3 regions of the Methylobacterium sp. AC315 genome follow, and region 2 is predicted to be linked to each of the others. Evidence: predicted binding sites of a transcription regulator. Region 2 holds the regulator's gene; each other region holds the start of a gene.
The links. The regulator HrcA, encoded in region 2, represses chaperone genes, less so after heat shock. The targets are predictions, from matches to a motif close to GTTAGCACTCNCNNNNNGNGAGTGCTAAC.
Positions count from the first base shown of each region.

Region 1: the regulator HrcA is predicted to act here: its motif matches at 1,599-1,627, upstream of AC0IY0_RS21905 (co-chaperone GroES).
Region 3: the regulator HrcA is predicted to act here: its motif matches at 2,840-2,868, upstream of groES (co-chaperone GroES).

Region 1 is NZ_CEEDEA010000016.1:45,635-50,553, reverse strand. It holds gene groL (chaperonin GroEL) at 1-999, opposite strand, end outside; gene AC0IY0_RS21905 (co-chaperone GroES) at 1,207-1,494, opposite strand; gene AC0IY0_RS21900 (cold-shock protein) at 2,064-2,273, shown strand; gene AC0IY0_RS21895 (DUF6481 family protein) at 2,454-2,816, shown strand; gene AC0IY0_RS21890 (LLM class flavin-dependent oxidoreductase) at 2,970-4,316, opposite strand; gene AC0IY0_RS21885 (cupin domain-containing protein) at 4,353-4,916, opposite strand.
Region 2 is NZ_CEEDEA010000006.1:221,780-226,698, forward strand. It holds gene AC0IY0_RS13220 (DUF1236 domain-containing protein) at 1-473, shown strand, start outside; gene AC0IY0_RS13225 (methyl-accepting chemotaxis protein) at 821-2,821, shown strand; gene hrcA (heat-inducible transcriptional repressor HrcA) at 2,843-3,898, opposite strand; gene rph (ribonuclease PH) at 4,065-4,778, shown strand; gene rdgB (RdgB/HAM1 family non-canonical purine NTP pyrophosphatase) at 4,775-4,919, shown strand, end outside.
Region 3 is NZ_CEEDEA010000005.1:50,025-54,943, reverse strand. It holds gene AC0IY0_RS10365 (prephenate dehydrogenase) at 1-685, shown strand, start outside; gene groL (chaperonin GroEL) at 763-2,406, opposite strand; gene groES (co-chaperone GroES) at 2,479-2,769, opposite strand; gene AC0IY0_RS10350 (CorA family divalent cation transporter) at 2,980-3,966, shown strand; gene AC0IY0_RS10345 (methyl-accepting chemotaxis protein) at 4,163-4,919, shown strand, end outside.

The DNA.
Region 1 (4,919 bases), on a different contig from region 2:
GATGATCGTGGTGGTCTCCTTCTCGATGCGCACCCGCTTGGCGCGGCCGAGCATGTCGAGCGTCACGTTCTCGAGCTTGATGCCGAGGTCCTCGGCGATCATCTGGCCCTTGGTCAGGATCGCGATGTCCTCGAGCATCGCCTTGCGGCGGTCACCGAAGCCCGGCGCCTTCACGGCTGCGACCTTCAGGCCGCCGCGCAGCTTGTTCACCACGAGGGTGGCCAGCGCCTCGCCCTCGATGTCCTCGGCGATGATCAGCAGCGGCTTGCCGGTCTGCACCACGGCCTCGAGCACCGGCAGCATCGCCTGCAGCGACGACAGCTTCTTCTCGTGGATCAGGATGTAGGGATCCTCGAGCTCGGCGACCATCTTCTCCGCGTTCGTGATGAAGTACGGGGACAGGTAGCCGCGGTCGAACTGCATGCCCTCGACGACGTCGAGCTCGGTCTCGGCCGTCTTGGCCTCCTCGACCGTGATCACGCCCTCGTTGCCCACCTTCTGCATGGCGTGGGCGATCATCTCGCCGATCTCCTTGTCGCCGTTGGCGGAGATCGTGCCGACCTGGGCGATCTCCTCCGAGGAGGCGACCTTGCGGGAGCGCTCGCTGATGTCCTTCACGACCGCGGCGACCGCGAGGTCGATGCCGCGCTTCAGGTCCATCGGGTTCATGCCGGCGGCGACGTACTTCACGCCCTCGCGGACGATGGAGGCGGCCAGCACGGTGGCGGTGGTGGTGCCGTCACCCGCGATGTCGCTCGACTTCGAGGCCACTTCGCGCACCATCTGGGCGCCCATGTTCTCGAACTTGTCGGCGAGTTCGATCTCCTTGGCGACGGTGACGCCGTCCTTGGTGATGCGCGGGGCGCCGAAGCTCTTCTCGATCACGACGTTCCGGCCCTTCGGGCCGAGCGTCACCTTCACCGCGCTGGCGAGCAGCTCGACGCCGCGCAGCATCTTCTCGCGGGCGTCGACGGAAAAACGGACGTCTTTGGCTGACATGGACAATCTCTTCTGTTGTCGTTCGGCCCCGAGGCGCGCCGGAGCGGGCGCCTCGAAGGGCTTGGGCAGCATCTGCGGGAGCGGACGCCCTCAGAGCGCCGGCTGCTGAAACGGGTACCGGTTCGGCGTTCGCGGGCGCGTCGAATCTAGGACTGAGTGCCGTACCCGATTGCAGTGCGATCAGGGACGGCGCGATCCGGTACGACTCTAGGCGACGACGCCCATGATGTCGGATTCCTTCATGATCAGAAGGTCCTGGTCGTCGATCTTGACCTCGGTGCCGGACCACTTGCCGAACAGCACGCGATCACCGGGCTTCACTTCCAGGGGATTGATCTTGCCGGCCTCGTCCCGGGCACCGGGTCCGACGGCGACGACCTCGCCCTCCTGGGGCTTCTCCTTGACGGTGTCGGGGATGATGATCCCGCCCTTGGTCTTCTCCTCGCCCTCGATGCGGCGTAGCACCACGCGGTCGTGCAGCGGGCGAAACTTCATGTGTGGCATCCTGGTCGTCCCGCCTGCGGGTCTCGCGTCGGCATGACGGAGCCCGGACGGGAAAGGCGGCGGCGGACCGAATCATCCGCGCCGGGTGTGGATCTCTTAGCACTCAATCGGCGAGAGTGCTAACGCGCTTCGAAGCCGCCGGGCTCGATCGCGGCCCTCCGAAGCGGCTGAGCCTGCACGGGCGGCCTGGAATATTGAAAGTCGCACACCAAAACAACATCGCAAGAACCCGCGATTTCGCCGGCACGCCAGACGGTTTTTCTCCGCGGCCTATTTCGGGATTGTGATTATCCCGGCGATGCGCTAGAGATCACGGATCGATTTGAGGCCAGATATTCGGCCGTCTCGCCACAACAGGGCGAGCGCTCTGCATCTCTCCCATTTTCGACGACTCGCGGATGAGCGCATGCACGGCGTGCGCTCGACCCATTCGATCGTCCAGCGTTCGCTGCCCGTGCAGCGCATCAGCAGCAAACACTGGATCTTTGTTACCGTATGATGATTTTGGTCGGCCGGAATGCTGGTCGATCGCATCATGCTCTAAAGCAGTTGGAATATTTATGACCATCGGCACCGTTAAGTGGTTCAACGAGACCAAGGGCTTCGGCTTCATCCAGCCTGACGACGGCGGCAAGGACGTGTTCGTGCACATCTCGGCTGTCGAGCGCGCCGGCATGCGCAACCTGATCGAGGGCCAGAAGCTCTCCTTCGAGCTGGAAACCGACCGTCGCAGCGGCAAGCAGTCCGCCGGCAGCCTCCAGGCCGCCTGAACCGAGCGCCTCACCAGAGGACGCGTTTCGAAGCCGTTCCCTGTGTGGAGCGGCTTCTTCTGTTTCTGGACCGGCATCAGTGATGCCGTTTCGGGCTCTTGATCGGGCATCATCGGTCTCCGATACGCTTTCGGGATGATGCTCTCGCCACCGGCGCTGCGAAGCGCGCGAGGAGTATCCGTGGGTCAATTCAAAGAAACGCAGCTGTCCGATCGTCTCGAGGCCGGCGCGAAAGCCAAGGAAGAGCGGCTGGCCCAGTTCCGTGCACGGCCCGCGGCGGACGATCCGGCCGTCCTCGCCCGGCAGGCTGAACGCCAGGCCGTCGTCGAGGCCCGCGAAGTGCGGGTGAGCGAGCGGGAGGCCGCCCGCGCCGCCGCCGAGGCGGTCCGCGCCGCCGAAGCCCTTGCCGAACAGGAGCGCGCAGCGGCCGAGATCGTCCGTCAGGCCGCCGAGAAGGTCGAGCGCCAGGCCGCCCTCGCCGCCGAGCAGAAGGCGACCCGCGATGCCCGCTTCGCCGCCCGCAAGGCCAAGGTGAAGCGGTAACGCATCGCTTCCTGCGAAAGCCGTCTGTCCAGGCTTTCCCCCGGAATCACCGTGTCATTCCGGGGCCGCGACGCGGAGCCCGGAATGACGGAGTGGCGCCTTGGGTAGGCGCGCAGATCTCGAACCGTTCGCAAACCGGCCCACCCTTCTCAGTCACGCGCGCCTCGTCTCGTCCGACGCGAAGAACCGGTTCGGCGGGCGCGGCAGGCCGAGATGGTCGCGCAGGGTCGTGCCGGCGTAGTCGCGCCGGAACAGGCCGCGCCGTTGCAGTTCCGGCACGAGCCGGTCGACCACGTCGTCGAGCCCCTCGGGCACGAACGGGAACATGACGTTGAAGCCGTCGCACCCGCGGCTCTCCAGCCATTCCTCCATACGGTCCGCGACCTGCGCGGGCGTCCCGACGAACTGAAGCCCGGCATAGGCGCCGACCTTGCGGGCGAGGTCGCGCACGGTGGCGCCGGTCCGGCGGGCCTCATCGAGAATCTGGGCCTGGCTGGTCTTGCTGGCGTTGGTCGCGGGGATTTCGGGCAGGGGCGCGTCGAGATAGAACCCGGAGGCGTCGACCCCGAGCCGCACCGACAGGTTGGCGAGCCCGCTGTCGGGATGGACGAGGTCGTCGAGGCGCGCCCGCTTGGCCTGCGCCTCGGCCTCGGTCTCGCCCAGGACCACCAGGGCGCCGGGCAGGATCTTCAGGTGGTCGGGATCGCGCCCGAGCGCCGGCATCCGGCCCTTCACGTCGGCGTAGTAGGCCTGCGCGGCCTCCAGGGTCGGGCTCGCGCCGAACACCATCTCGGCGGTCTCGGCCGCGATCTGCCGTCCCGCCTCCGAGGCGCCGGCCTGAACGATCACCGGCCAGCCCTGGACCGGCCGGGCGACGTTGAGCGGGCCCTTCACCGTCAGGAACGCGCCCCGGTGGTCGAGGACGTGCAGCTTGTCGGCATCGAAGAACAGGCCGCTCTCCGGATCCATCCGGAAGGCGTCGTCGGCCCAGGAATCCCACAGGCCGGTGACCACGTCGTAGAACTCGCGCGCCCGGGCGTAGCGCACGGCATGGTCGAGATGCGCGTCGCGGCCGAAATTCAGGGCCTCGTCCGGGTTGCCCGAGGTGACGAGGTTCCAGCCCGCGCGGCCCTTGGAGATGTGGTCGAGCGAGGCGAACTTCCGGGCCACATGATAGGGCTCGTTGTAGGTGGTCGAGGCCGTGGCGATCAGGCCGATCCGCGACGTGAGGACGGCCAAGGCCGGCAGCAGCGTCAGCGGATCGAACGAGGTCACGGTGGCCGAGCGGCGCAGGGCCGCCATCGGCATGTTCATCACCGCCAGGTGGTCGGCCATGAAGAAGGCGTCGAACTTCGCCGCCTCCAGCCGCCGGGCGAAGTGCGCCAGATGCTCGAAGTTGAAGTTCGCGTCCGGGTAGCCGCCCGGATAGCGCCACCACGCCGTGTGGATCCCCACCGGGCGCATGAACGCGCCGAGATGCAGCTGGCGGCCTCGACTCATGTCTGCGCTCCACTCACGGCTGCGCTCCGCGGCGGCTCACGGGTGCTTGTGGATCGGATCGACCCAGTGGACGGATTCGGGCCGCTCCACCGGCTCGACATCCGGGATGTTGACCACCACGGCCTCGTTGTCCGAGCGCACCAGCACGCAGTGCAGGGGCTCGTCCGTGGAGGCGTTGATCTCCTGGTGCGGCACGAAAGGCGGCACGAAGATGAAGTCCCCCGGCCCGGCCTCGGCCACGTATTCGAGCCGCTCGCCCCAGCGCATCCGGGCGCGGCCGGAGACCACGTAGATCACGCTTTCCAGGGCGCCGTGATGGTGCACGCCGGTCTTGGCGTCGGGCTGGATCGCCACCGTGCCGGCCCAGATCTTCTGGGCGCCGACCCGGGCGGCGTTGACCGCCGCCTGCCGGAACATGCCGGGGGTCTGCGCCGTGTTGCTGTCGAGCTGGTCGCCCGGGATCACGCGCACGCCGTCATGCTTCCAGCGCGCCGCCCCCTCCCCTGCGGGATGATCGTGATCATGGTTGTGATTTTGGCCGTGATTTTGGCCGTCCTCGTGGGCATGGCTGTGGGTGTGGTCGTCGCCGGTGTCATGCATCGT
Region 2 (4,919 bases):
CCGACGCTGCAGAAAGGGGTGGCCGCGACGGCGGCCCGGTCGAACAGCGCGGCGGTCGTGACGAGACCGGCCCAGGCCAGCGCGGTGACCGCGGCGGCCGCGACGAGACAGGCCCCAACCAGCGCGGCGATCGAGGGGCTGCAGGTGAGCGCGGCGATCGTGGCGGGCGCGACGGCGTGCGGGGCGGTCGCGGCGGCGGTTCGGCCCGCGGTGCGGTGGGCCGTCTCGACACCCGTCAGCGCACCGAGTTCCGCGGCTCGATCACCCGGCTCGGTGTCTCGCCGCTGCGGGACGTCGCGTTCGGCCTCGCGGTCGGAACCGCGATCCCGCGCTCCGTCAGGCTCCACCGGCTTCCGCCCGCGATCATCGAGATCGTGCCGGAATACGAGGGATATGACTTCATCCTGGTGCGCGACGACATCGTGATCATCGATCCCGATACTTATGAGATCGTCGACGTGATCCCTGCATGATGTGCGGGATGGTCGCTTCGCCCCGCGCGCAAGCATGACCGACAAACACCTGCTCCGCCGGGGGCACGGATCCCGGCGGGCAGCATTTTGATGAGAGATTCAAGAAAGCCCTGACACTCACCTTGATGCGCAGCAAGAGATTGCAAGATGACCGAAAGCTGTGAAGAATAGCGAAGCGGTCGGCACGGTTGATGCTTCTGAACCAGCAGCTGAGACGCTTCGATGAAGATCGAGCGTTCAGTGTCCGCGGACAGCATTCCAGTGATCGACAACAAGTATCGGTGTCGATTTACGGGTGCAGGTCCTGCGGGGGTGATCGATCGATTAGCGGCTGACGAGGGCAGGGCATGTCGGGACAGAAATTCAACGCGGTCGGACCTGCGCGCGGCTGGCGACCGCGCCTTGGAGTCTCCGGCCGCGCCATGCTCCTGATCCTGAGCGTGGTCTGTGCCGCCTTCGGCGCAAGTTCTGCCTATCTCTACGCCACGCAATCCTCCGCCCTACGGGCTAACCTCAACGCAAACATGGCGAGCCTGAGCGTCGCATCGGCGCGGAGTGTCGGAAACTGGTTGCGCGGCAAGCTCGACGTGACACAGCTCATGGCGCAGCAGATCGCGCTTGCCGGAATCGGGCCGGAGGCGAACGACGTCCTCGGTCTGCCGATGGCGCGCAACCTCTTCTTCAGTGCGTATATCGGCCGTCCGGACGGCTTTTACACAATGGTGCCCAAGTCCGAGCTGCCCTCCGGCTACGACCCGCGTGAGCGTCCGTGGTACAAGGATGCCTTGGCGGCGGGGCAAGCTGTCTTGACCGAGCCCTATCTCGACGCCGGAACCAACGCCGTCACGATCACTGCGGCGGGGCCTGTCTTCGGTAAGAACCAGGCGGTCCTCGGCGTGATCGGAGGCGACTTCGACAGCGCCGCCCTGACCCGGATGATCGCCGAGGTCGGCGCGGGCGGCAAAAGCTACGCCTATTTGGTGTCGCGCGGTGGAACGGTGCTGGCCCATCCGCGCGCGGAGCTGATCGGCAAACCGCTGTCGGACTTGATCGCGGGGCCGCTGCCGAAGATCGGCGGCGACCTTGCCGAGACCCAGGAGGGCGGCCGGCCGACCTTCACCGCCTTCGCCCGCGTCCCGAACCTGCCGCCATCGCTCGACTGGTACATCGCGCTCTCGGTCGACAGCGCCGAGGCGCTGGCTTCGACCACGCTGTTGGCGAAGGAGCTGGCAGTGGCCACCCTTCTGGTCCTGCTCGTGCTCGGCCTCGTCGTCGGCCGGCTGATGACGCTCACCGTCTCGCGTCCGCTCAATCGCTTGGTTGGCGTCCTGCAGCGCATGAGCCAGGGCGCGCTCGATACCGAGATCGCCGAGGCTCGGCGCGGCGACGAGATCGGCCTGGTCGGCCAAGCGGTCGAGGGCATCAAGGCGCTGGTGGCGCAGCGGGCGCGCGACCAGGCCGAGGCGAAGCGCGGGGCGGACGAGGCCGCCGAATCCGAGCGCAGGCGCGCGATGAATGCGCTGGCCGATGGCTTCGAGCAGGCCGTCGGGGCGATCGTCGGCATGGTCTCGTCCTCGGCCACCGAGCTTGAGGCCACGGCCCAGACCCTGACGGCGAGCGCGACCCAGGCTGCGGCGCAATCGACCAGCGTCGCGGCCGCCGCCGAGGAGGCGGCCACCAACGTCCGCACGGTCGCGGCCGCAGCGGAGCAACTCGGCACCAGCGTCCGGGAGATTGCCGGGCAGGTGGAGGGCTCGACCACCCTGGCGCAAGCGGCGGTCGGCGAGGCGGACCAGACCGGCCATCTGGTGCAGGACCTGGCCCAGGCGGTCTCGAAGATCGGCGACGCGGTCGGGCTGATCTCCAGCATCGCGGCCCAGACCAATCTCCTCGCCCTGAACGCGACGATCGAGGCCGCGCGCGCGGGCGAGGCCGGACGGGGCTTCGCCGTCGTTGCGTCCGAGGTGAAGGAACTGGCTGCCCAGACCGGACGCGTCACCGAAGAGATCACCGGCCTGATCGGTCGGATCCAAGGATCGACCGATCAGGCCACGCAGGCGATCGGCGGGATCATGACGCGCATCCGCGACATCAACCGCGTCACAGGCGCGGTAGCGGCCGCGGTGGAGCAGCAGGGCGCGGCGACCCAGGAGATCGTGCGCAACGTCAGCCAGGCGGCGAGCGGGACAGACGAGGTCACCACGAACATCACCGGCGTCGCCGCGGCCTCGGAGCAGACCGGCACGGCCGCCCATCAGGTGCTCGACGCGGCCTCCGCGCTCTCGCGGCAATCGGCGCAGCTGTCTCGCGAGGTTGCAGACTTCCTGCACACCGTCCGGGCCGCTTGAGCGCGGCCCGACGGGCGGCTGTCAGCGGCTGCCGTCGAGCAGCTTCGAGACCACCCGGGCGGTGTAATCGACCATCGGGACGATACGGGCGTAGTTCAGCCGCGTGGGCCCGATCACGCCGACGACGCCGACGATCTTCTGCGACCCGTCGCGGAACGGCGCGGCGATCAGCGACGAGCCCGAGAGCGAGAACAGCTTGTTCTCCGAGCCGATGAAGATCCGCACGCCCTCGCCGCCCTCGGCGCGGGCCAGGAGGTCGATGACGTCCTTCTGGGTCTCGAGATCGTTGAACAGCAGGCGGATGCGCTCGAGGTCCTCGACGGCGCGCAGGTCGTCGAGCAGGTTCGCTTGACCGCGCACGATCAGTTGCCGGGCTTCGCTCGGGCCCACCGGCGTCGCGAGGCCTGCATCGACCAAGCGCTCGGTCAGCGCGTCCAACTCGCGCTTCATCGCCTTGCGGCCAGCCTCGATCTCGGCGCGCAGCGTGCCGAGGGTGCGGCCCTGCAGCCGGGCATTGAGGAAGTTCGTGGCCTCCTGGAGCGCGCCGGCTGGCAGACCCGGCGGCAGGTCGACCAGCCGGTTCTCCACCGAGCCGTCGTCGGAGACCAGCACCACGAGGGCGCGGGCCGGATCGAGGCGGACGAACTCGATGTGCTTGAGGTGGACGTTCGCCTTCGTGGTCAGAACCACGCCAGCGCCGCGCGAGATGCCCGACAGCATGGTCGAGGCTGCGGCCAGCGCCGAATCGAAGGTGTGGCCAGAGGCGGCGGCGCGCATCTCCGCCTCGATCCGGGTCTGCTCCTCCTGGCCGACATCGCCGAGTTCGAGCATGGCATCCACGAAGAACCGCAGCCCGAGCTCGGTCGGCAGCCGGCCGGCCGAGGTGTGCGGCGCGAAGATCAGGCCGGAATGCTCCAGGTCCGCCATGACGTTGCGGATCGAGGCCGGCGACAGCGCCATCGGGAGGATGCGCGCCAGGTTGCGCGACCCCACCGGCTCGCCGGTCGTGAGATAGCTCTCGACGATCTGCCGGAAGATCTCGCGGGCGCGCTCGTTGAGGGCGGCGAGCGCCTGCATTGAGGGGTCTTGCGGAAAGAGGCTGTTGGAATCGGTCACGCGGTCATCCTGTCGTGCGATCATGTCCGCCCGGTGTCCAGGGATCAATCCGTACGGCGATGCTTGCCCGCGCAGGCTCCGCGGCCTAAGAGCCCGGCCCTCACTCTCTCATCAGAAAGGGCCCGCGATGAGGCCTTCGAAGCGCGCCGCCGACGAGCTGCGGCCGGTCACCCTGGAGCGCGCGGTCTCGCGCTACGCCGAGGGCTCCTGCCTGGTCAGCTTCGGCAACACCCGCGTGCTCTGCACCGCCTCCCTCGAAGAGCGCGGTCCCCCGTGGCTGCGCGGCTCCGGCAAGGGCTGGGTCACCGCCGAGTATGCGATGCTGCCGCGCGCGACGCATGACCGGACCCGGCGCGAGATCAATTCGGGCAAGCCGTCGGGCCGCACGCAGGAGATCCAGCGGCTCATCGGCCGGTCACTCCGCGCGGTCACCAACCTGCCCGCAATGGGAGAGCGCCAGATCACCGTCGATTGCGACGTGATCCAGGCCGATGGCGGCACCCGGACCGCGGCGATAACCGGTGCCTGGGTGGCGCTCTACGATTGCTTCGCCTGGATGCGCACCCGCTCGATCATCTCGGTGGACCCGCTGCGCGACCACGTCGCGGCCGTGTCTTGCGGCCTGTACAAGGGCACACCGGTGCTCGACCTCGACTACGCCGAGGATTCGGCGGCCGAGACCGACGCGAACTTCGTGCTGACCGGCAAGGGCGGCATCGTCGAGGTGCAGGGCACCGCCGAGATGGAGCCGTTCTCCGAGGCCCAGCTCCTCGAATTGCTGCGGCTGGCCCGCGCCGGCACCGACCGGCTGGTGGCGCTCCAGAAGGAGACGATCGCGTGAGCCGCAGGCTGACCGGCAAGGTGGTGATCGCCACCCACAACGCGGGCAAGCTCACCGAGATGCGCGAGCTGCTGGCACCGTTCGGGATCGAGGCGGTCTCGGCCGGCGAGCTGGGGCTGCCCGAGCCTGACGAGACCGGCA
Region 3 (4,919 bases), on a different contig from region 2:
TTCCCAGACCTACGGCGCCGTGCGGACGGACTTGATCGCGGCGGCACGCTGCTCCGTCGTCATCCTGGCCGTTCCGGTATCCCGCCTGTCCGATGTCGTGGCCGACATTGCCCCTCATCTCCGATCGGGAACGCTGGTGGTCGATGTCGGCTCGGTGAAGATGATCCCCGTCGAGATCATGCGGGCGGGATTACCGGCCGGCGTCGAGATCCTGGGAACCCATCCCCTGTTCGGCCCGCAGAGTGCCGTCGGCGGGATCGCGGGACTGAAGATCGCGGTGTGCCCTGACACCACGGGACGGCACGGGCGTCGTGCTGCGGCTTTCCTCCGGACGGTGCTGAAGCTCAAGGTGATCGTCACGACGCCCGAGGCCCACGACCGCGAGGCCGCGGCCGTGCAAGGCCTGACGCATCTGATCGCGCGGGTGCTCGTCGCCATGGAGCCGCTTCCCACTCACATGACCACGCGAAGCTTCTCACTGCTCATGCAAGCGGTCGACATGGTCCGGCACGACGCCCCCGAAGTGTTCGAGGCGATCGAGCGATCCAATCCGTTTGCCGCTGATGTCCGCCAGCGCTTCTTCAAGCTCGCTGCCCAAGTCGAGGCCGATCTCGCACGCAGAAATCTTTCTGCAGCCGTCGAACAGCCGCCCCTCATGACGGCTCGGACTTCCGCGGGACCGTGAGACGGCCGTGTCATACCAACGAAAAAAGGGGCCGCCTTTCGGCGACCCCCTTCGTCAGATCGATGGTTGGCGTGGACTTAGAAATCCATGCCGCCCATGCCGCCGCCGCCCGGCATCGCGGGGGCGCCGCCATCCTTCTTCGGCGCGTCGGCCACCATCGCCTCGGTGGTGACCAGCAGGCCGGCCACGGAAGCGGCGTCCTGCAGGGCGGTACGGACGACCTTGGCCGGATCGACGATACCGGCCTGGATCATGTCGACATACTCTTCGGTCTGGGCGTTGAAGCCGTAGGTCTCCGAGGAGGTGTTGTCGGTGATCTTGCCGACGACGATCGAGCCTTCCACGCCTGCGTTCTGGGCGATCTGACGGATCGGGGCCTCAAGCGCCTTCAGCACGATCTTGATGCCGGCCTGGACGTCCGGAACATCGCTCTTCAGCGCGGCGACCGCCTTCTTGGCACGCAGCAGTGCAGTGCCGCCGCCCGGGACGATGCCTTCCTCGACAGCCGCGCGGGTGGCGTTGAGGGCGTCGTCGACGCGGTCCTTCTTCTCCTTGACCTCGACCTCGGTCGCGCCGCCGACGCGGATCACCGCGACGCCGCCCGCGAGCTTGGCCAGGCGCTCCTGCAGCTTCTCGCGGTCGTAGTCCGAGGTGGTCTCCTCGATCTGCGCCTTGATCTGCGAGATTCGGCCCTCGATGTCGGTCTTCTCGCCGACGCCGTCGATGATCGTGGTGTTCTCCTTCTCGATGCGCACCCGCTTGGCGCGGCCGAGCATGTCGAGCGTCACGTTCTCGAGCTTGATGCCGAGGTCCTCGGCGATCATCTGGCCCTTGGTCAGGATCGCGATGTCTTCGAGCATCGCCTTGCGGCGGTCACCGAAGCCCGGCGCCTTCACGGCCGCGACCTTCAGGCCGCCGCGCAGCTTGTTCACCACGAGGGTGGCCAGCGCCTCGCCCTCGATGTCCTCGGCGATGATCAGCAGCGGCTTGCCGGTCTGCACCACGGCCTCGAGCACCGGCAGCATCGCCTGCAACGACGACAGCTTCTTCTCGTGGATCAGGATGTAGGGATCCTCGAGCTCGGCGACCATCTTCTCCGCGTTCGTGATGAAGTACGGGGACAGGTAGCCGCGGTCGAACTGCATGCCCTCGACGACGTCGAGCTCGGTCTCGGCCGTCTTGGCCTCCTCGACCGTGATCACGCCCTCGTTGCCCACCTTCTGCATGGCGTGGGCGATCATCTCGCCGATCTCCTTGTCGCCGTTGGCGGAGATCGTGCCGACCTGGGCGACCTCGTCGGAGGTCGAGACCTTCTTGGCGCGCGCGATGATGTCCTTCACCGCAGCGGCGGTGGCGAGGTCGATGCCGCGCTTCAGGTCCATCGGGTTGATGCCGGCGGCGACGTACTTGGCGCCTTCACGGACGATGGCCTGGGCCAGCACGGTGGCGGTGGTGGTGCCGTCACCCGCGATGTCGTTGGTCTTCGAGGCCACTTCGCGCACCATCTGGGCGCCCATGTTCTCGAACTTGTCGGCGAGCTCGATCTCCTTGGCGACGGTGACGCCGTCCTTGGTGATGCGCGGGGCGCCGAAGCTCTTCTCGATCACGACGTTGCGGCCCTTCGGGCCCAGCGTCACCTTCACCGCGTCGGCAAGGATATCGACGCCGCGCAGCATCTTATCGCGGGCGTCGGCGGAGAAACGAACGTCTTTCGCTGCCATGGTTTGCCTCTTGTGGTTGGGTTGGACCCCAAGGCCTCAGGTGGCCTCAAAGGGTTGGAACGGGCGATCCGATCAGGCGGCGACGACGCCCATGATGTCGGATTCTTTCATGATCAGGAGGTCCTGACCGTCGATCTTGACCTCGGTGCCGGACCACTTGCCGAACAGGACGCGGTCCCCCGCCTTCACGTCGAGCGCGTTGACGCGGCCCTGCTCGTCGCGAGCGCCGGGACCGACGGCGACGATCTCGCCTTCCTGCGGCTTCTCCTTGGCGGTGTCCGGAATGATGATGCCGCCCTTGGTCTTCTCCTCGCCCTCGATGCGACGGACGACCACGCGGTCGTGCAGCGGACGGAACTTCATGAGCTGCCCTCTTGCTTCAGGTCTGCAGTTGGCGTTGATGCGGCGTGCGCGGCCGCTCCCAAGCCCGACTGTTAGCACTCTGTCTTGGCGAGTGCCAATGACGGCGGCGAGTTAGCTCTCGTGCGGCTTGAAGTCAAGACTGTCGCACCCGCGCGCGACGGCGCGATGACCCGGCATCGGCCCTGATTTCCCCTAGGATAACGCGCCCTCATGCTGAGCCTCCACGGACCCGAAGGCGCGGTGACGCCTGAACGCGGCGGCCCAATTCCCGGCAATGCCGTCTGGCTCGATCTGAACGACCCGAGTTCCGAGGAGGCCGCCGCCGTGGAAGCGGCCACCGGCCTGCGCGTACCGTCCCGGGCCGCACTGTCGGAGGTGGAATCCTCCAGCCGGCTGCGGCGCGTGAAGGGCGGGCTGTCGCTCTCGACGCCGATGATCACCTTCGAGCGCAGTGATTCCCAGTTGAAACCGCTGGGGTTCCTCCTGTCGAAGGATCACCTCGTCACGATCCGGTTCCACGACATGCGCGCGATCGACTCGTCGGAGAAGCGCATCGCCGACGGCGACGGCAGCGTGACGCCGAGCGAGATCTTCCTCGTGATCCTGGAGGAGTTGGTCGACAGCCTCGCGGACGCCCTGGAGGACATGGCCTCCGAACTCGACACGCTGTCCACGCGGATCTTCGACTTCGATGTCCGCGGCGCCGATCGCCGTCGGCTGGAAAGCCCGCCGCCCCGCCGCCGCGACCTGGCGCTGCGGCGGATCCTGCGCGGCATCAGCAACCGTGGGAAGGTTCTCGGGAAGATCCGCGCGAGCCTGCTCGGCCTGGAGCGGATCGTGCCGTTCGTGTCGGCCGCTTGCGAAGGGCTCGGCCTGCCCGGCGACGGTCGCTTCGAGACGATCCGGCGCGACATCGACTCCCTGGACGAGTTCGAGACGCGGCTTGCCGAGAACGTTCAGTTCCTCCTCGACGCCACATTGGGGCTCATCAACATCGAGCAGAACAACGTCTTCCGGGTACTGACGGTGGTGTCTGTGGTTGGTGTGCCGCCGACGCTGATCGCCTCGATGTACGGCATGAACTTCAAGCACATGCCGGAGCTGGACTGGGCCTACGGATATCCCTACGCCCTCGCGCTTATTTTGATCAGCGCTCTTGCTCCAATTGTATATTTCCGAAGCCGCGGGTGGTTCTGATATTCGTCAGCTTAAAAGGCAAAAGCTGTCTTTAATACAAATCTAAGCCTCTGCCAATCAACTATTACAACTTACTTTGATTGAATATTTCATTTGACGCGCTCTCAATGCAGGCTTCGGTTTCAAAGACTGTCGAATTATATAAAATTTAACCCAATCTCGGCCATATGCTCGCAGGAGCAGCGTGGACACCGATATGTTCAAGAGAACCGTCTATAACGAGGCGCAGGCCAAGCTTGACGCCCTGGACCGGTCGTTGGCGATCATCGAATTCTCGATGGACGGGCAAGTCCTGAGTGCCAACCACAACTTTTTGCACCTGATGAAGTACACCCTTGCGGATGTACAAGGCAAACATCATCGCATCTTTGTCGAACCGATGGCTGCCAAGTCGCCAGAGTACACGGAGTTCTGGTCGAAGCTGAAGGACGGTCAGTACGTCACCGGCGAATTCCTGCGGATCGACAAGAACGGCACGGAGGTCTGGCTGGAGGCGACCTACAACCCCGTCCTCGACGCGCGCGGCAAGCCGGTGAAGGTGGTCAAGTTCGCGGCCGACATCTCGGCCAAGAAGAACGATATCGATCGGCTGATGTCGATGATCGACAACATGCCGGTCGCGGTGATGACCGCCGATCCCCGCAACGAGTTCAAGATCAACTACCTGAACGCGACCTCGCGCCGGACCCTCGGGCCGCTGGAGCAATGGCTGCCGATCAAGGTCGACGAGATGCTCGACCACTCCTTCGACGTGTTCCACAAGAACCCGCGTCACCAGCGTAACATGCTGGCGGATGCGAGCCGGCTGCCGCACCGGACCAAGATCAAGGTCGGGCCGGAGACCCTCGATCTGCAGGTCACCGCCGTCAACGACCGGAAGGGCAATTACATCGGACCGATGCTGACCTGGGCCGTCGTATCCGCGCAGGTGAATATGTCCACCGACGTCAGCC